2 regions of the Virgibacillus kimchii genome follow, and region 1 is predicted to be linked to the other one. Evidence: a T-box and tRNA genes for the amino acid it is inferred to sense, from the RefSeq annotation. Region 1 holds a T-box; the other holds one or more tRNA genes.
What was found. A T-box is a leader RNA that pairs with one kind of tRNA and senses whether it is charged. The one in region 1 lies ahead of serS (serine--tRNA ligase), so its partner is inferred to be a tRNA-Ser.
Positions count from the first base shown of each region.

Region 2: it has a tRNA-Ser gene. The T-box ahead of serS (serine--tRNA ligase) is inferred to sense a tRNA for this amino acid. The anticodon was not compared.

Region 1 is NZ_AP043951.1:3,145,042-3,155,011, forward strand. It holds gene ACZ42C_RS15010 (glycoside hydrolase domain-containing protein) at 1-1,241, opposite strand, end outside; gene ACZ42C_RS15015 (peptidoglycan-binding domain-containing protein) at 1,305-1,742, opposite strand; gene ACZ42C_RS15020 (YvrJ family protein) at 1,920-2,090, opposite strand; gene ACZ42C_RS15025 (hypothetical protein) at 2,204-2,575, opposite strand; gene ACZ42C_RS15030 (hypothetical protein) at 2,842-3,408, opposite strand; gene ACZ42C_RS15035 (hypothetical protein) at 3,583-4,116, opposite strand; gene ACZ42C_RS15040 (hypothetical protein) at 4,216-4,764, opposite strand; gene ACZ42C_RS15045 (hypothetical protein) at 5,313-5,717, shown strand; gene ACZ42C_RS15050 (hypothetical protein) at 6,470-6,817, opposite strand; gene ACZ42C_RS15055 (Uma2 family endonuclease) at 7,223-7,798, shown strand; T-box leader at 7,878-8,108, shown strand; gene serS (serine--tRNA ligase) at 8,160-9,428, shown strand.
Region 2 is NZ_AP043951.1:1,062,653-1,072,622, reverse strand. It holds gene ACZ42C_RS05455 (DEAD/DEAH box helicase) at 1-676, shown strand, start outside; gene ACZ42C_RS05450 (deoxyribonuclease IV) at 702-1,595, shown strand; gene ACZ42C_RS05445 (DUF2624 domain-containing protein) at 1,632-1,916, opposite strand; gene ACZ42C_RS05440 (hypothetical protein) at 2,080-2,448, shown strand; gene ACZ42C_RS05435 (hypothetical protein) at 2,518-2,826, opposite strand; gene ACZ42C_RS05430 (NfeD family protein) at 2,901-3,533, shown strand; gene ACZ42C_RS05425 (Na/Pi cotransporter family protein) at 3,754-5,379, shown strand; tRNA gene ACZ42C_RS05420 (tRNA-Asn) at 5,744-5,818, shown strand; tRNA gene ACZ42C_RS05415 (tRNA-Met) at 5,822-5,898, shown strand; tRNA gene ACZ42C_RS05410 (tRNA-His) at 5,915-5,990, shown strand; tRNA gene ACZ42C_RS05405 (tRNA-Ile) at 6,008-6,084, shown strand; tRNA gene ACZ42C_RS05400 (tRNA-Ser) at 6,094-6,186, shown strand; tRNA gene ACZ42C_RS05395 (tRNA-Phe) at 6,465-6,537, shown strand; gene ACZ42C_RS05390 (superoxide dismutase) at 6,762-7,373, shown strand; gene ACZ42C_RS05385 (MFS transporter) at 7,572-8,840, shown strand; gene ACZ42C_RS05380 (peptidoglycan D,D-transpeptidase FtsI family protein) at 8,916-9,970, shown strand, end outside.

The DNA.
Region 1 (9,970 bases):
TGTCTCAAAGCACCCTCATGCATATCCTCTACATAATCTGCAAAATCTTGTGGGAAAGGTCCTGCTAATGCTGTCCAGTTAATTCCTGTATAAGCATATTTTCTATAATAACTGCTAGTAAGATAATTTATAGTATCAACGTCTAAATTCCCTTCCTCATTGGCAAAACTAGACGCTCCTGATGAAATAAGTTGAAATTGAGCATAGGATAACGTGTTAGGGTCTACTGGCAATTCTCCAGGGTCTTCCACACTATCATCAATAAATGAAACCCCGCTATCTCTTCCTGAGTTAATATTGTTATCAATATTAATTGCTCCAGCACCAGTACCTATAGTGATTGTAGAAATCTGATCAAAGGACCAATTATCAGGTAACGGGAACCCTAAATTTCCACTAAAACCAGTCGATAGCCCACTAACAAAACTATAATCTGCGTATCCTCTTTCAGACACCTGTATACATGCATTTCGGGGACCATAAATACCGATATTATACTGATTTCCCATATCATTTTTAGCTGCGTTTAAACCCGAAAAATGAGGTATAATGGCATTAGTAATTTCATGGCCTAATACATCAAAATCTACAGCGAAATATATAGTTGTACCCTCCGGAAATCCATATGAGGCTGCTGCTTGGAAAGCATTTTGATAATCTTCATAACCTTGATTGTATGAAAAGTTACTTGCATTGGCATGGCTTTCTTGGAAAATCGGATACACAGACAACCCCGCATTAAAAATGGTTTGTAACTCATCAGGCTGCAATCGTTTATTTAGTCCACCTGGAACGTTTGTCAGATAGCGACCTATAATAACATATCCCTCATCTACAAGTGTTTGTGCTCTTGCTGGTGTCACTTCTGTTATTCCATCACTAGCTGTACCCCTGCGATCTGGATCACCTGTACTAATAAGTGCTGAAAGCCAAGTCTGTTTTCCCGCTATCCCGTCAACATCTAGGGCGGTAAATTCTTGAAATTCCATTACTGTTTGCATCGTTCCATTACCATAAATCCCATCAAATATGCCAACACTATAACCATTAAAATACAGAGCATATTGAAACAATTCAACAAAACTCCCTGCATTCCCAACCCCCAAGGTTGGAAGCGATTCTCTAGTCGTTGGTCCAACTGTACCTGTTTGTTCACCGGCAGGGATGCCAATTTCAGTTTGTAAAGCATAAACTAGCGCTTGATTTGTTTGTCTTTGGTAATGACCATCACAAGGCTGCACTCCTGAATATTGATAATAGTTATTATTTAATGTTCGCTGAATTTCTCTTACCTGGGCATCTCCTCAAGGGGGTAGTACGTATGCATCCATAGTTAAGAATGCTTTAAATACGTGAACGTAAACTACTCCATCTTGTTGTGGTAATCCAGCATCTTGTTGTAATCCTATAACTGCTTGTTCAGTTGCTGGACCAAAATCTCCATTAAACCCCCCTGGATTATACCCTTTACACCAACACGCCCCTTGGAGAATTTGAACAATATTTCTTCCTTGGGTTGTATCAGGTACGTTACCTAAGGACATTTCTCCAAATTCTCTGTATGCAGCTTCAGTACCTGGCCCAAAATTATTCGCTGTATCTGTTATTCCTAATTCAATTTGCAACGCTCGAGTTAAAGCATATACTGTACTCCAACCTGTCCGTCCATTTTCTGGAATTCTGTTTGACCCGGGATGATCCCCATAGTTTTCATTTACCCACTCCTGAACTGCTAATACCATCTCATCCACATTACTTCCTCCCTCGTGTTATTGTTTGAACCCTTTTTAAACTCTCAGTTTATATAATACGGGAGCTTATCTGCGCAAAAGTAACGAAAAAGTATACATAAAGTATTCTGGTGGCAACCATCCAATAATACATATTTTAATTGAGATAACTCTAACAGAATTAGAAAATCAATCTCCTTTATTTTTAAGTCTTTTGATAACTGCAGATAATTCTAATATCACTTTTTCCAAACCATCTAGCTTACGTTCAAATCGGGCAAACAGATACACAGTTATAGCAATAGGGAATCCAAAATTACCTACTATGCTGATCCAAGTCGGAATGTCTTCTGTTGCCATTTAATCCACCTCCCTACCAGACTCACCAATGCCAGAAAAAGCAACCAAAAAAACCGAACATATAATAAGAAAGCAACCCTCCCAAAGTTAAAAAAGAGGGTTGCTTTAATCTTTTAAGCTGACCTTCTAACCATGAAGGTTCCTGTGATATTTTGTCTCTCGGCGCTTGGGTGGGTATCATAACCAAAATACCCTTTAATTCGATATACTCCTGACGGTTTCCCATGCAAAGTGAAAGATCTGGTTGTGCTTCTGGTGAAAGAACCACTAATAAGCTCTTCGGCTACCCAACTACCTCCTACCTGGCGCTCCAAAGTGAGCGTGTAATTGAATGGCCTACCGCCCCAATCATAGCCTGGACTCATAGAAAACTGTATTATTGATGCACCCGGATTGTAGGAACTGTAATCAGTACTACCATTTACGGCAATGTATTTATCGACAATACCCCAATTATAATTTTGCTCCTGCGAAAAGTGAGCCATATAACATCCTCCTTTTTTTGATACTCGTATCGATACTAGATCAATCTAACCAAAACCACCTTTTTGATATGGACGGTTACCCAGGTTGCGACCACTAAAGGGGTTGGCTTATTACTACAATAACAAGTTTTTTGACTGCTTTTATCCCTCAAAAAGTAATGAAAAACTCCACCCTTATACCTTTTAGTCAAAAAAAACGCCAACCTATTAAGATTGACGTTTTGTAAAGACTTATTTATATGTCGATACCCCAAGCTATGCTTATATTATTTCTTTGAATAATCAATTCCTGGTGTTTTATCTTCCTCATTTATTGGGACACCTGTTTCATCAACTTCTATGTCCTTAGCTTCCCCATCAAAATACTCTAATAAATCATGTACAATTTGGTGGATGTCATCTAAAATCGGATCGCCTTTCCCTGCATTTTGTTCAATAGCCTGATTTGTCAAATCAATGGCTTTTTGCAACTCATCCTTTTTTTCACCATCATATTGGATTGCAGTTAATAGTCCCTTTACTCCATACAAATGATCTTGGAAAAGATCTTGATTTATAGGTTTACCACCGTTATTAAAAGAGGCATTATACGTTATAACTGCTATTTCTGTATGAGCCAATCGTAAATTATCGTTAGTTGGATATCGAATAGGACCATCTTTTCCTCTTGCAGCCAAATCGGGCCTTTCATCATTATCCATCCTGTTGGTTTCTATATCCTCTTTGGGCACTGGCTCACTTTCTCTATCTGCATTTGTCGTATCATTACTCACTACGAATACCAAAATAACGGTCACAGCTAATAATAATACAAATGATGTTAACTTTCGCACGGGATCACATCTCCTTGTAAATTCAATCACTCGCTCAGATTTACTATGATTCAAAAATCCAGTTTTTCACCTTTTATAATTTTTTTGGTCTCCTCTATCGTAACGTCTACTGCGTTTTTTTCTTGATCGAAACGGGGGTTAATATCTAAATTAGAAAGGTTACCATGAAAGACTTTACTTTATGTTTTTTTCTAATTGGCTATGTATTTTTTTAAGTTCATTGTAATATTGGTCTGGATCTTCAGCATTTTCAAATCCATCAGTAACTTTTATCCCATCATCTACTAACTGCTGTAATTCGTTTGGTACTTCCCCAGCATCATTATAGTATTTTAAATAATTAGTTGAGGTCACAACCAAATGATATTTGAAATTCTCCGTTGTATATATGTCTTTCATTTCGGTTTCACCGTTAAAATTCTTTACCATATTTGAAACATATTCTTCAAATGAACTATATTCAGGAACGACTATCCCCATTTCTGTATCTTTTTTGAGTGTCTTTTTTATATCAGGATCATTATTATTTTCTTTCATTGGTTTGCCCTTTTTAATATAATTTTTTTGCTCAACCATAGCTGGATCGCCCATAGCTGTTTTTTCCCCATTCAAATTAACAAAAGCGCCTAATAGCATCACTGTTATAAAAACAAAAGCCATCGTTAATCCAGTTATAAACAGCCACTTTATACTTTTCTTTGATTTCATAAAACCCCTCCTAAAAAAAACAGCTTACATACATATTATTATTTAATAATTACAAATTCAAGTATTAATAAAGCCGAAGGGTCCCCTCCGGCTTTATTCCTACCATCTTGTTGAATATGTTGTAACCTGGTGACCCATAGAATAACCTATTTCATAGTCTGTATCACACCATAAATTACTTGCACCATGTTCAATTGCAGAATGATAAACTCCATTTTTAATATACCCTGTAATATACAACCTATAAGGGTGTGATTCTCCACCTTGGGAATTGTTATTCGAAGGGATCACAACTCTATCACCAGAGTAAATATACTCAACACGACTTGTTCCTCTGAAGATTCGACACCTACGCCTTACTCTGAATGTTTGTCCGATGTCTGTTATAGAATCAGCAGTATGTGTTGTATATGCTGCTGAAGTGCCACCCGCCTCTGGATTGGTATAAATGGTTCCAAATCTTGGTCCTGTTGGGGAATAAAAATGAATCCTGTAAGCATGAACATCGCGCTCACCTTGAGCATACAATCGGTTAAACAATTCATTTTGCAATAAAGTACCTACTTGCGTCCTTTGGCCAGAAGGTGCGTCCCTATCCCAAACTGGGATATTTTGACCATAGGTATTGATGTGAATATTGTAAGCCATTTTTTACATTCTCCTTTTTTCTGTTTTTTGTTTTGGTGCGGATATCGATATCAGACCAATCTGACCACAACACCCCTTTTTATTAATAACAAGATCAATATTATCGTGGACGGTTACCCAGGCTGCGACCACTCAAGGGTATTGCTTATTAATAGAATAACAAGTTTTTTTGCTGTCTATATCCCCCAAAAAGTAATGAAAAACTACACCCTTTTTCTAAACTTAACAACAGACTTTCTTCAACTATTTTGCTGGAGTACCTTTTTGTTTTTTTTCACTTTAAACATTAAAATCTTTTTAAAGTAAAAGAACGTCAATATTAAATAATTGACGTTTTGTAAAGATTTATTTTTTTTATTAAATACACACCGTATGAAAGAGCGTTAGACATACGGTGCGCCCCTCTGTACGTATGATATGCAGCAAACATTTGTTATTATTATATACGTATGGTGTACAACATGTCATAAGTCATACAAAGTAAATACCGTGCGGCATACCGCACCGATAAATCGAACAAAAGCGAAAATCAAAAGGAGCGTTCTATAATGAAAAATACATCTTTATCGAAAACTAATAAGTCAAATAAAACACCGGCACGTCTTAACGAAGGTGCCTACTACCCGACCAAGAACATGCTCGCCGATATGGTTAAACAATTCCAGGCGCCAGTTACACGTCGTGCGATCCGCCCCGGATTTCTTGCACGAACAGACGGCTTCGATGTAGATCAAACGGTCAAAGATCTGGAAAACACGCCAGGTCAGGAAGGGCTTCTCTCCCGCCTGCTCAGTGTGAGCGATTTGACTGAGAAAGTATATAATCGTTTCGGCGAAAATGCAAACAGTCTATATAACTGGTACCCGGCAGTTGGAAAAGCACTTGCTAAAAGCAATACCGAGCTCAAATATAAACATTACCCCATGCCCAAGGTTAGAATTCATATATATTGAAGAAATGCTTTATATTCAATAACACCTAATTATTTCATATTATTTAGATGAAAAGTAATTTATGGTTTATTATGAATATACATTATAAATGAAGCTATATAAACTTTATAAGCAATGAAGGTTATCAATTATAATTAAATGATTTGTTTTTCTGTCAGCATTAACTGTACTTTTATTATCAACTTGTAGCAATATCGACGAATTATCGGGGAAAACTTTCGATGTTAGCGAAAGATCAAACCCTAACGATCCTGCTAATCATCACTCTATAATGACATTAGAATTTTTAGATGGAAAAATAATCACTAATTCTCTTGATGGTGAAGAAGGGATATATGAGCTGAAAGATGACAAACTGGTGGTTCAGTTTGAAAATGAGAATGAGTCTTTAGAAATAGAATTCACATTTTAAGAAGGTAATAAAGAGCTTAACGAGAATTTAACAGAGATCAGTCATTCAGATTTCCAAATTGAAGATTCAGATCAAGTAAGCAAATATAAAGGATTAGTCTTAGATTTATCAAGACCTTATGTTACATTTGTAGAAAAAAAAGTTGAACAAAAAGTGATACCAGTAGTGTTTTGGCGAGCACCACTTTTTTAATGATGAAATTTAACCTATGTCACCGTTAGCAGAATACCCCTCTATATAGAGTTAGGATATTTACCAATGGAAGTGAATTAAAAAGCAATACTGCTACTAATCAAGTTCGAAAACTCTTCATATAACTATAATGCAAATCTACCTCTTCTTACTGTTCTTCTTCTGGATCAAGTTCACGTGGCGGCACAGCGTGTAAATACAATGTACCTCTGTAATTCGTTTTAAGAATTGCACCTGGTAGTTCTTCAAAACTTTGTAAGTACAAATACCCACCATAATTTCCTACCGTACGCCATATTTGATCTGGGAATGTTACTAACCCTCTTTCCCAGTCGCGCACGGGATGATCTATATGAGCATATTCTACTATAGAATTAGTGCTTTGCAATTCAACACCATTACTATCAATCTGGTTTGCACTAGCTCCTTGATTAACAAGTACAATAGAGCCAAATAGCAGGAATATGAACGCTAATAATTTAGTTAAAAATTTCATTCCTTATACTCCTCATCTTTAGCTGGTGGAATCGGCATGTGTCCGTCACAAGCGAATAAAAACCCTGAATATACATAGTGTCCCAGCCCTGTATTTGTGTCAGTATATATATACCCCTCAAAACATTCTAAATATCTTGTAGTTCTTATAAACATCGAACGCTCTTCATATGGTATTGGTGAGTCTCATACCATATTCTTGTAACCGGAGCATATTCTGGGTCAACCACGCTTTGTTTATTCAATAGGGTAATGGAAATATAATTTCATATACTGGCAATACAACATTAATTAAATATTGGCTACATCAAAATCCGGTATTTAGACAGAAGGGATACACAGAAATATGTAATGTATTTTTGGTTATGGTAAAATGATGTTAAGTATAAGTTGAAGGGATGATTTGATGGCCATTCCAAGCGAAGAAGAAAGAAAATACTCGTACGCTGATTATCTCACATGGGATGAAGGAGAAAGAGTGGAGTTAATAGACGGGGAAATTTTCAATATGTCACCTGCTCCTTCACGCAAACATCAACATGTTCTCAGAGAATTATCTGCAGCCTTTACGGATTTCCTGCGAGATAAAGAATGTGAAGTATATTTTGCACCATTTGATGTAAGGTTGCTAACGGAAAACAAACAGGTTGATGAAATAGATAATGTCGTACAGCCCGATTTGTCAATGGTGTGCGATAAAGAAAAACTGGATGATAAAGGCTGTAATGGGTCACCGGATTTGATCATTGAAGTTATTTCTCCTTCCTCTGTGAAATTGGACCGCTGGAAGAAATATCAGCTTTATGAAAAAGCTGGTGTAAAAGAGTACTGGCTTGTAGATCCAGTTAATGATGCTGTGGAAAAACATGTTTTAATTGACGGTCATTATCAATTTCAAGGAGTCTTTACAAAAAATGACTCCGTTTCCGCTCATGTTTTAAGTGGATTGGAATTAGATCTGGAGCAAATTTTCCGGATGTAATGTGTCAGGGTAAACAAATCAGATCCGAATAACACTTGCATTAAGCTTTTAAATCAGATATGATATATTTTAAATTAACAGCAAAGTTATGACAGGAAGCAGTAGCAGTACCACTTTCCTAAGAGAGTCGATGGCTGGTGAAAATCGATGTGAGTGTATTGTGAATCCATCCTTGAACTGGTTTATGAAAAGTGAAGGCATTCCTTCATCTGTAAATAAACCCGGTCTGGTGCCGTTAACAATCATGAGCCGGAAGATATTTTTCTTCAACAAGGGTGGCAACGCGGGAAATACAACTCTCGTCCCTATATTAGGGATGGGAGTTTTTTAATGCAATAAAATCATATAAGGAGGAAAAGCCATGCTGGACATGAAATACCTAAGAAATAATTTGCAGGAAGTGAAAGAAAAGCTTTCCCATCGAGGAGAGGATTTATCAGAACTGAACAAATTCGAGGAATACGATGAAAAGCGGAGAAATTTAATTTCTGAAACAGAAGAACTGAAAGCAAAAAGAAATGAAGCATCCAAGCAAATTTCTGTACTGAAAAAAGAGAAAAAAGATGCAGAGCCAGCAATTCAGAAAATGCGTGCTGTTGGGGATAAAATCTCTGCTTTGGACAAAGAATTAAAAGAAGTAGAGGAAAGCCTGAACTATATGCTGCTTTCCATCCCGAATATTCCTCATGAAAGTGTGCCAATCGGGGAAGATGAAGAGGACAATGTGGTGGAAAGAAAATGGGGAGAAGAACCGGAATTCCCATTTGAAGCACAGCCTCATTGGGATGTGGCCACCAATCTGGATATTGTGGATTTTGATCGTGCAGGTAAAGTAACCGGAAGCCGCTTTGTATTTTATAAAGGCCTGGGAGCAAGACTGGAACGTGCCTTAATTAATTTCATGATGGATTTGCATGCCGATCAGCATGGTTACACAGAAATGCTTCCGCCGCAAATGGTAAACAGACAAAGCATGACGGGAACAGGACAGCTGCCGAAATTTGAAGAGGATGCATTTCTCATTGAGGATATGGATTATTTTCTTATTCCAACTTCCGAAGTTCCTGTCACCAATTATCACCGGGATGAAATTTTAATGGATCTACCGAAAAAATATGTGGCCTACAGCGCTAATTTCCGCTCTGAAGCAGGTTCTGCGGGAAGGGATACCCGCGGGTTAATCCGTCAGCACCAGTTCAACAAAGTGGAGCTCGTGCATTTTGTAAAACCGGAAGAATCCTATGAGGTGCTGGAAACACTGACAAACGATGCGGAAAAAGTATTGCAGCTATTGAATCTGCCGTATCGTGTCATGCGGATGTGTACTGGGGATCTGGGCTTTACTGCTGCAAAAAAATACGATATTGAGGTATGGATCCCGGCACAAAACACGTACAGGGAGATTTCTTCCTGCTCCAACTTTGAGGATTTCCAGGCAAGGCGGGCAGGCATCCGTTTTCGGAGAGAAGCAAATGGAAAACCGGAATATGTGCATACATTAAACGGTTCCGGACTTGCCATCGGCCGTACTGTTGCTGCTATTTTGGAGAATTACCAGCAGGAAGACGGCTCCGTGAAAGTACCCGAAGCATTGCAGCCGTATATGGGTGGTGTGGAAGTGATTAAATAACAATATAGATACATTAATTTCTATGATAAACACAATTTCTTTATAATCATATCGTGCTTTGAGAGTCCTACGACTAAAGTCGCAAGCCCTAAACCTTAAGATTTAACGGGTGGGATTCTTGAGTGACTAAGCGTTCACAATCCATTTCTGTTTTGAACAGTCCTCAAGATTGGGGTATCTCATTACCCCTCCCTATCCTGTGCGTATAGCAGATAGGGCTACGGTACTACGACCATACTTACAGCTTTTTTCGTTCGATATATTTTAACGTCTTTTGTTTTACGACACATATCGTTTTATGAACAACATGAGTTGAGTCGCCCAACCTCATACGATATTCAATTTTCAATGAACGAGAATGAATTAAAGACTTTTACTTGTATTTGTATTCAAAATATCGTATTTTCAGACATCTAAGGCAGCAAAAGCTACCCCTTGTCTGAGTGGAAATTCGTCCATCTCTAAAGAGGGGTACGTCCTTCATGGGCTTTCTTTTCACATAAATTTGTAAGAAGAGAAACGTTTATAAGGTCCTGAAAATA
Region 2 (9,970 bases), 2.1 Mb from region 1:
GCATTTTTCACCGGAAAAAATGGAGCATCGATTAATACCCCTAAAGCATCGGGATGAGGCGGAAGTTATTATGGAAATCTCGAAAGCCATCCAGCCTTATTTGGCCATCATTTTCACCAATGGCAAAAACCAGGCAAATGAGCTTGCGGCTGCTTTGCAGGAAAAGGGTCTGAATGCTGGTCTCATACATGGCGGACTTGCTCCCAGAGAACGGAAGCGGGTTTTAAAAGAGATTCAGAATTTGCGGTACCAGTATATTGTTGCTACAGATTTAGCATCAAGAGGTATTGATATAAAAGGAGTTAGCCATGTGATCAATGCCCAGCTTCCCAAAGAAGAACATTTTTATATTCATCGGGTAGGAAGAACTGCGCGTGCTGGTCATGAAGGAACTGCGATAAGCCTTTATCATGATGAAGACCTTAAATTGATCGAAAAATTGGAGTTAAAAGGGCTGACTTTTACGTATGTGAACGTAAGCAATGGGGAATGGCGGCAAACAAAATCATGGAATAAGCGGGCCCAAAGAACAAATGTAACAACAGACCTGGATAGAGAAGCATGGAAGCGTGTCAGAAAGCAAAAAAAAGTAAAACCGGGATATAAAAAGAAAATGAAACAGCAACAATTGAATATGAAAAAAAAATTAACGAAGAAAAGAACACACAGAAAATAGATAATAATAGGGAGAGGTGCAGGAATTGCTTAAACTTGGATCACATGTTTCAATGAGCGGAAAAAAAATGCTTTTGGCATCCAGTGAGGAGGCTGTTTCTTACGGTGCCAACACATTAATGATATATACAGGAGCACCCCAGAACACAAGAAGAAAACCAATAGAAGAGCTGAACATTGAAGCCGGCAAAGAACATATGGAGCGAAATGGCATAGAAGATATTGTTGTCCATGCCCCATATATTATTAATATTGGCAATGCCAAAAAACCGGAAACGTTTGAGTTGGGAGTCAATTTCCTCCGTAATGAAATGGATCGGACAGCAGCAATTGGTTCAGGACAAATTGTCCTCCATCCGGGTTCCCATGTTGGAGAAGGTGCAGAAACCGGCATTCGGAAAATTATCGAAGGCCTGAATGAAGTGCTTGAAAAAGATAAGAATGTGCAAATTGCACTTGAAACAATGGCAGGAAAGGGATCCGAAATTGGCAGGACATTTGATGAACTGGCTGCAATTATCGATGGGGTGACCCACAATGAAAACTTGTCCGTATGCTTGGATACATGCCATATTCACGATGCCGGGTACGATGTCGTAAATGATTTTGACGGGGTTTTAAATGAATTTGATAAGATCATTGGAATTGATCGGATTAAAGTGGTTCATGTCAATGACAGCAAAAATGAAAGAGGAGCCCATAAAGACCGCCACGAAAATATTGGATTCGGCCATATTGGGTTTAAAGCACTGCATCATGTCATTTTTCATCCACAACTGGAAAAACTGCCAAAGATCCTGGAAACACCTTATGTCGGAGAAGACAAAAAGAATAAGAAACCACCGTACAAATACGAGATAGAAATGATTAAAGCAGGAGAATTTGATGCAGAGCTAAAAGAAAAAATTATGAATTCCTAAATTTGGAAAGCTGCCCATAAGAACGGGCAGCTTTCTTCATTCAAGCAAATGTTCCAGGCCATACGATTTGATCAGCTCGTGAAATAATTCTTGTGCTTTCTTTGCAGTCTTTTTATCCGTAATACGAGCAAGCTCTTGAAGCATTTGTCGTCTTCCTTCCAAATGAAAAGGGTCAACAGAATTAGTTCTGAGGAATGCTGTAATTTCTTCCGCTTCCTGTCTGTTTAAGGCAAAACCGTATTCCTTTCCATAATAAAGAAGCTCCTCGACACTTACCTGCTTTAATTTTCTGGAAACAAATTCCTTTATAAAAATGGACATTAAACTACTCCTTTTCGATTGACATATTGCTGCTATACTATATGCAATCAAAGCGAAAAAATAAACTTGGCCAGAACGAGGTGGCAAAAAATAACATAATATAAATACAGCTTATCCATAAACTATAAATGCACCTCAACCTGAAGAAAAGGAGGTCTTTGCTATGCCTGAGTTTAACGATAACAATGGTAGGAACGTGCAACAGGCACCAAGACATGGACAAAACGCTGATCGAGATATAGAAAGCGCCAGAAACGAAGAATACGCTGCGGAAATCACTGCTGATGGTCACGATCGTGCGTTGGATAAAGATAATATAAGACACGACGAAGAAATAAATACAACGTATGGCTGGATTGGAATTGCTTTATCCATAATTGCATTCTTCATGTGGCCAATAATTATGGGTGGAGCAGGAATTATTCTCGGTTTTGTTTCCAGAAGCCGTGGTGCAGATACGTTAGGGAACATTGCCATTGCTGCAGGGGCGATCGCTATCGTTATTACCCTATTTATCCTGCCTTTCGTATAAATAAAAGGACTGTTTCCAGGATGGGGACAGTCCTTTTATATTTATGTAAAAAGGAGTTCGAAACAAAATTTAATATAATGGAAAGTAATAAAAATGTCCTGTTTTCAATTGATAGGGGTCAGCATTCGGATTCATTAACTTAAAATCCTCTATAATCCGGTCCATATCCAATACAGTCATTTCTGTTTCATTGATGTTTTCCATGATGGATAAAATAGTGTCTCCATGTTGTACTTTTATATAAACAGCATTATAATTTGTTATAGTGTCATCTTCTTTTCCAGGGTGGGTATTATTTTCTAATGAACCGACATGAAGATCTTTATAAACACTAAATAAAAATAAGAAAACGATGGAATAAATCAATATTTTTTTCATGCTGACACTCCTTTGATGAAACTAAATATAAAAGTATTTCGTATTTACAGGTAGAGGGAAAAGGGGGAATTTATATGGACATCTTTGACTTGCAGTGGATAGCTCTTGTTATCACCGGTTTGGGTACGCTGTTTTTGTTGGGGGAAGTGCTTGTAAATATGCGCGGTTTCTTTGCGTTAATGGGTATCGGTTTTATTACAGTATATTTTACCGCCTATGTTGAAACGAGCTCTTTTATTCTCATGCTTATTATTTACTTTACCGGATTATTACTCATTGTAATCGATGGAAAATTATTAAATGACGGTACACTGGCTACATTGGGGCTGGCCAGCATGCTTATATCAGTTGCTCTTGCAGCACCCGATTTGACAAGTGGTTTATATGCAGTACTGGGTGTTCTGCTTGGTGGTGGCGCTTCCTTTCTGTTTTTAAAAGTATTCAAACGCCGTCAGATGTGGGATAAAATCACGCTGAGAGATCAGCTGACAAAGGAAGCTGGCTATAACTCGATCAATGAATCCTACGAACAATTGGTCAGCCAGGAAGGTATTACTCTGAACGACCTTCGCCCCGTCGGTACAATCAGGATTAATAATAAAGACTATAGTGCCGTTTCCAATGGGCAATGGATTGAAAAGGGTTCCGAAATAAAAGTCGTACAGGTGGATGGCACAAAGATACTTGTAGAAAAAGTAAAGAAGTAACAAAAAAGAAGATAATTTTCCGGATAGGAATATTATCTTTTTTTGTATGATCCCACCCTACATGGATGAGAAAGGAATGGTGGTACATCATAAACATATGAGCCATTGTAAATTCTACGTAAATTTTTGCATAAAAGCTTTACAAATGGTTTATTTTCATTTAATAATTAGATGGTATGCGACAAAATTTCTACAGCGTGACGAAGGGTAGGGCTCGATTTTGGAAATCGATATTCAAACATTAATATTTGAATTTATTGGCGGCCTGGGTATATTTCTCTTGGGTATTAAATATATGGGAGATGGACTGCAAAAGTCAGCCGGAGACCGTTTAAGGGATATCCTTGACCGATTTACCAGCAATCCATTTATGGGTGTATTAGCAGGTATTATAGTCACTATTCTGATCCAAAGCAGTACCGGCACCACGGTATTAACCATTGGCCTGGTGAACGCCGGATTTATGAGTTTCAGACAAGCAATCGGGGTTATTATGGGTGCGAATATCGGAACGACAGTAACTGCATTTATTATTGGTTTTGATCTTGGTGCATACGCATTGCCAATTGTTGCTGCAGGGGCTTTCCTGATATTCTTTTTTAAGCATCAGAAAGTAACTGCTGTTGGACAGGCCGTGTTCGGTTTCGGTGCTCTTTTTTTAGGTCTGGAATTAATGAGCAGTGGAATGTCTCCTTTGCGTCACTTGGATGTTTTTAGGGAATTAACCGTAAGCATGAGTGATACACCTATTTTGGGAGTAGTGATTGGTACTGTATTCACTTTAATTGTGCAAAGTTCCACCGCGACCATAGGTGTGCTGCAGGGATTATATGGGCAGGATGCCATAAGTTTAAGTGCGGCACTTCCAGTGTTGTTTGGTGATAACCTGGGAACGACCATCACGGCGATTTTAGCTTCGATCGGTGCTTCTGTAGCTGCCAGAAGAGCTGCATTTACCCATGTAACCTTTAATTTAATCGGGGCAACCATAGGTGTTTTATTACTTGGATTGTTCACACAGTATGTATCATTTCTCCAGGCCCAATTTAGCTTAAATCCGGAAATGACCATTGCTTTCGCGCATGGAAGCTTTAATATTGTTAACACTATTATTCAGTTTCCATTTATCGGAGCATTAGCCTGGTTTATTACTAAGCTTGTACCAGGTAAAGATGTAATTGTTCAATATAAACCGGTACATCTTGATCCCATTTTTATACAGCAATCATCAACCCTTGCATTGGATCAATCAAAGGCCGAGATTATTCGCATGGGAGAATATGCTTCACAGGGATTGGAAGAAACTGCGAAATATTTAAATACAAACCAGCAGAAGCACGCAGAAATGGCGATGCAAATTGAGGGTGCTCTAAATAATCTGGATCGTAAAATTACTGATTATCTGATTGATATTTCCTCAGGTTCATTGTCAGAACTGGAGAGTGCCAAACATACTGCTTTAATGGACACTGTACGGGATATAGAAAGAATTGGCGATCATTTTGAAAACATCATTGAATTAATCGATTATAAAATATCCAATAAAGTTCAAATGACAAACCAAGCGAATGAAGATTTGAATGAAATGTTCGATTTGACCATTCTTACCGTTAAACAGGCAGTCGAAGCACTGCAGGGAACGGATAGGGAAAAAGCTTTGGCAGTCGTGCAAAAAGAAGACCAAATAGACAAGATGGAAAGAAATTTCCGGAAAAAACATATCATTCGTATGAATGAGGGATTATGCACGGGGTCGGCAGGAATCGTATTTGTCGACATTATCAGCAACCTGGAAAGAATCGGTGATCACGCGGTAAACATTGCTGAAGAGGTATTGGGTGATTAATCCTGATGTATTGAAAAAGAAGAAAAGCAGTCGAATGAATACTTCGTTTGTCTGCTTTTCTTCTAATTACATATATTTCAAAGGTAAACAGAAATCTGTATAAAAAGTGTTGACAGAACCTGTCGAACATGATAAATTATATCTTGTCGCTGTCATAGTGAACGATATTGAAAAAGTAATAATTACTTATTTTTTCCCAATTCAATCCACAGTAGCTCAGTGGTAGAGCAGACCGCTAACATCATCGAATTAACTTCTATGTGCAGGTCTGCGAGGAGTGCAGCTTCAAGAATCATCTTGCAACACGACGAGCAATTTATTGAACAACTTTGCCGAATTAACTGGCAGAAATGCATGTATATATTCCACAGTAGCTCAGTGGTAGAGCAATCGGCTGTTAACCGATCGGTCGTAGGTTCGAATCCTACCTGTGGAGCCATGTGGCGGTGTAGCTCAGCTGGCGAGAGCGTACGGTTCATACCCGTGAGGTCGGGGGTTCGATCCCCTCCGCCGCTACCATTTATAAAAACATACGGCGGTCGTGGCGAAGTGGTTAACGCACCGGATTGTGGCTCCGGCATACGTGGGTTCGATCCCCACCGGTCGCCCCATTTAATTAAAAAAATAAGGACCCTTAGCTCAGCTGGTTAGAGCTATCGGCTCATAACCGATCGGTCGCAGGTTCGAGTCCTGCAGGGTCCACCATAATTCCTTGGAGGTATACCCAAGTCTGGCTGAAGGGATCGGTCTTGAAAACCGACAGGCGGGTCAAACCGCGCGGGGGTTCGAATCCCTCTACCTCCTCCATACATAACAATTTCAGATGAAAATTCAGATCGAGTAAGGCTCGGTAGCTCAGTCGGTAGAGCAACGAGCAAAGCTTCTTCCGATTAAGCTTCGAGTAACTCCGAAGCACATAACATCCATGAATAAACTGGAAGATGCAGGAGTAACAGGCCGCCTGCTTCATCGATCAACTACCATGTGCAGGCCTGCGAGGACTGCCGCATCACCGAAAACGCATGCAAAACGACGGGCAACCTTTCGTGACTGCTATGCTCCATAGTAAATACTACTTTAAAATTGGCTCGGTAGCTCAGTCGGTAGAGCAAGGGACTGAAAATCCCTGTGTCGGCGGTTCGATTCCGTCCCGAGCCATCTTGCAAAACAAGCAACTTGCTTGTTTTTTTGTTTCCGCCATAAAAGTGGATGACATATTGGAATACAGTTTCATTCATGAAATAAAAAGGTATAGCTATGATAACCAGGTGTTAATCTTATGCATATAATTTGCAAGAAGTGATATGCTTTGATAATCTTGGATTAAAGGGTGAATTTTCATTCCTTTTAATAAAATCATTTATTAGAGGAGGAAGTAAATCATGGCAAAATTTGAATTACCGGAATTACCATACGCATACGATGCTTTAGAACCTACAATCGATAAAGAAACGATGAACATTCACCACACAAAGCATCACAACACTTATGTTACAAAGCTAAACGCTGCTTTGGAAGGGCATGCGGATCTTCAGGACAAATCCCTGGAGGAGCTTTTATCCAATCTTGATGCAGTACCTGAAAGTGCCCGCACAGCTGTTAGAAATAATGGTGGAGGACATGCAAACCATACATTATTCTGGAAAATTATGTCTCCTAACGGTGGCGGCGAACCATCTGGAGAGCTGGCAGATAAAATCAACAGTAAATTTGGCAGCTTTGAGAAGTTTAAGGAAGAGTTTGAAGCTGCTGCTGCAGGTCGTTTTGGATCCGGCTGGGCATGGTTGGTCCTTGACAACGGAGAAGTGGCTATTACAAGCACACCTAACCAGGATACACCTGTAATGGAAGGTAAAACACCATTATTGGGCCTTGATGTCTGGGAGCATGCCTATTATCTGAAATACCAAAACAAACGTCCTGAATATGCAAAAGCATTTTGGAATGTCGTGAACTGGGACGAAGTAGAAAAAAACTATAATGAAGCAAAATAATAATATGGTTAATTAATAAAGGGAGTATGTGGATTTTTTATTCACGTACTCCTTTTTGCGTGTATAGAAAGCTGTATGCTGGTGTATCATTAGCCGATTTCACATTACAAGTACCCATGCATCTTATTCGATCCGCCTGCTGCATATCTCACTCTTTATTGTTCAAACTAAAAGAAGAGAACAAAAAGGAGTATGGATATGCGAAAAAGTCTTTCATTTATGGATGATATAGATATAAATAAAGATCTGATCTTGCTGTTGGTTATTGGCGGCCTTTATTCATTGGGAATTTTTCTGTCCAATACATTTGTCAATATTTATTTATGGAGACAGTCGGGAGATTATATTACGATAGCTATGTATAATTTGGCTATATTTATATTCCAGCCAATTACATTTATTTTGGCAGGGAAGATTGCCAAAAAGATTGACAGGGTTATTGTACTGCGATTGGGTGTTATTTTCCTTTCTCTTTTTTTTCTGGCTGTTCTACTGATAGGAGACCAGGCAACCAAATATAACTTTATGTTGGGGAGTATCCTTGGGATTGGTTACGGGTTTTACTGGCTGGCCTTTAATGTGCTTACTTTTGAGATTACAGAACCGGAAACGCGGGATTTTTTTAATGGGTTCTTAGGTGTACTCCAGTCTTTCGGTGGTATGATCGGTCCGATATTGGCGGGGACCATTATTGCAAAAATGGAGGATACGATAGGTTATACAGTCATATTTACAATTTCCTTCATATTATTCATTTGTGCAGTTGCCGGCAGCTTCTTTTTGAACAGAAGGCAAGCTGAAGGAAGTTTTCATTTTAGAAGGATTTTGCAGGAAAGGCATAATAATAATAACTGGAAAAGAATTTTGTATGCAAACACCTTTCAAGGTTTGAGAGAAGGAATATTCGCTTTTATCATTGCCATATGGGTCTTCCTTATCACGCAGAGTGAATTTGCTCTGGGGACTTTCAATTTAGTCTTATCCGGTTTATCCCTTTTATTTTATTTTGCTGCAACTAAATTTATTAAGCCTGCTTTAAGGAAAAAAGCAATTCTGACCGGATCACTCATCCTTTATTTTTCCATTTTTATCATTTTATTTGATATCAATTATTTTCGGCTGATTATATATGCTATTTTAATCGGAGTTGCCTATCCGATTATTAATGTGCCTTATATATCATTAACCTATGATGTTATAGGTAAGGCCTGGAAAGCAAAGGATTTCAGGGTGGAATATATTGTTGTACGGGAATTGTTCATTAATATCGGCAGAGTAACTTCCATTTCTGTATTTCTTCTTGCTGTTTCTTTGTTCGATGCGGAGACGGTTATCCCATATTTACTGGCTGTTTTTGGCTTGGGGCCGATATTCATTTATTTATTTTCCAAAAATATTCATTTAGGCAGCAAGCAAAAGAAAGAGGTATTAATTAAAGAACAGATTACCGACGAAAAAAATAGATAAACAGGTTAGAATTTGGGAAATTACGTGCTATAATTATATTTATGATACTTGAAGCATTTGGGGGAGAAGAAAAGAATGGTTAAAAGAAAAAAGAAGAAAAAGGCACAACTTCCCTTTCGTATAAACATACTATTTTTTATCGTATTTTTATTATTCTCCGTGCTGATTATGCAGCTTGGGGTTGTTCAAATATTACAGGGACAGGATTTTCAGGATGAAATTGAACGTACGATTCAGGATACAACCAAGATTCCTGTCCCCCGGGGGAAAATTTATGACAGCAATCATAATGTCATTGTGGACAACAAGCCGTTATATTCCATTACTTATACGCCGGCAAAAGGAACACAGGCTGATGACCGGCTTGAAATTGCTGTGGAGCTGGCAGAGCTTATATCGATGGACAGTGAAGATGACCTGAAAGGGATTACCGAAAGGGATAAGCAGGAATATTGGTATTTAAACAACCAGGATGATGCTGAAGAAAGGCTTAGAGAGTCCGATATTGACACATCCGATTTGAGCAATGCAGAGGTATACAACGAAACACTGGAGTTAATTACGGAAGAGGAATATGAAGATGTTACTGAGAAGGATCTTGAAATTATTGCCATAAAAAAGGAACTTGATAAAGCTTATTCATTAACACCGCAAATCATTAAAAATGAAGATGTAACACCGGAAGAATATGCCCGGGTTGCCGAGAATCTGGACAGGCTCCCGGGAGTTAATGCAACAACAGACTGGGATCGCGATTATCCGTATGGAAATACATTAAGGAACATACTCGGATCGATTACAACCCAGGAGCAGGGGATCCCACGGGAGGAAGAAGACCAATATTTAACGAGAGGTTACTCTCGGAATGATCGTGTGGGCCGAAGCGGTCTGGAAACATATTATGAGGATTTGCTCCGTGGAAGGAAAGAACAAATTCAATATACAACAACAAGTGACGGCAGAGTGATTGAAACAGAAACTGTAGTGGAAGGGGAAAGAGGAAAGGATCTCGTATTGACCATTGATATGGAATTCCAGGAGGAAGTGGACAATATTGTCCAGGAGGAACTGGAAGCAGCCATTAATAAGCATCCATATCAAAATCAATATTTGCAGGATGCACTTGCCGT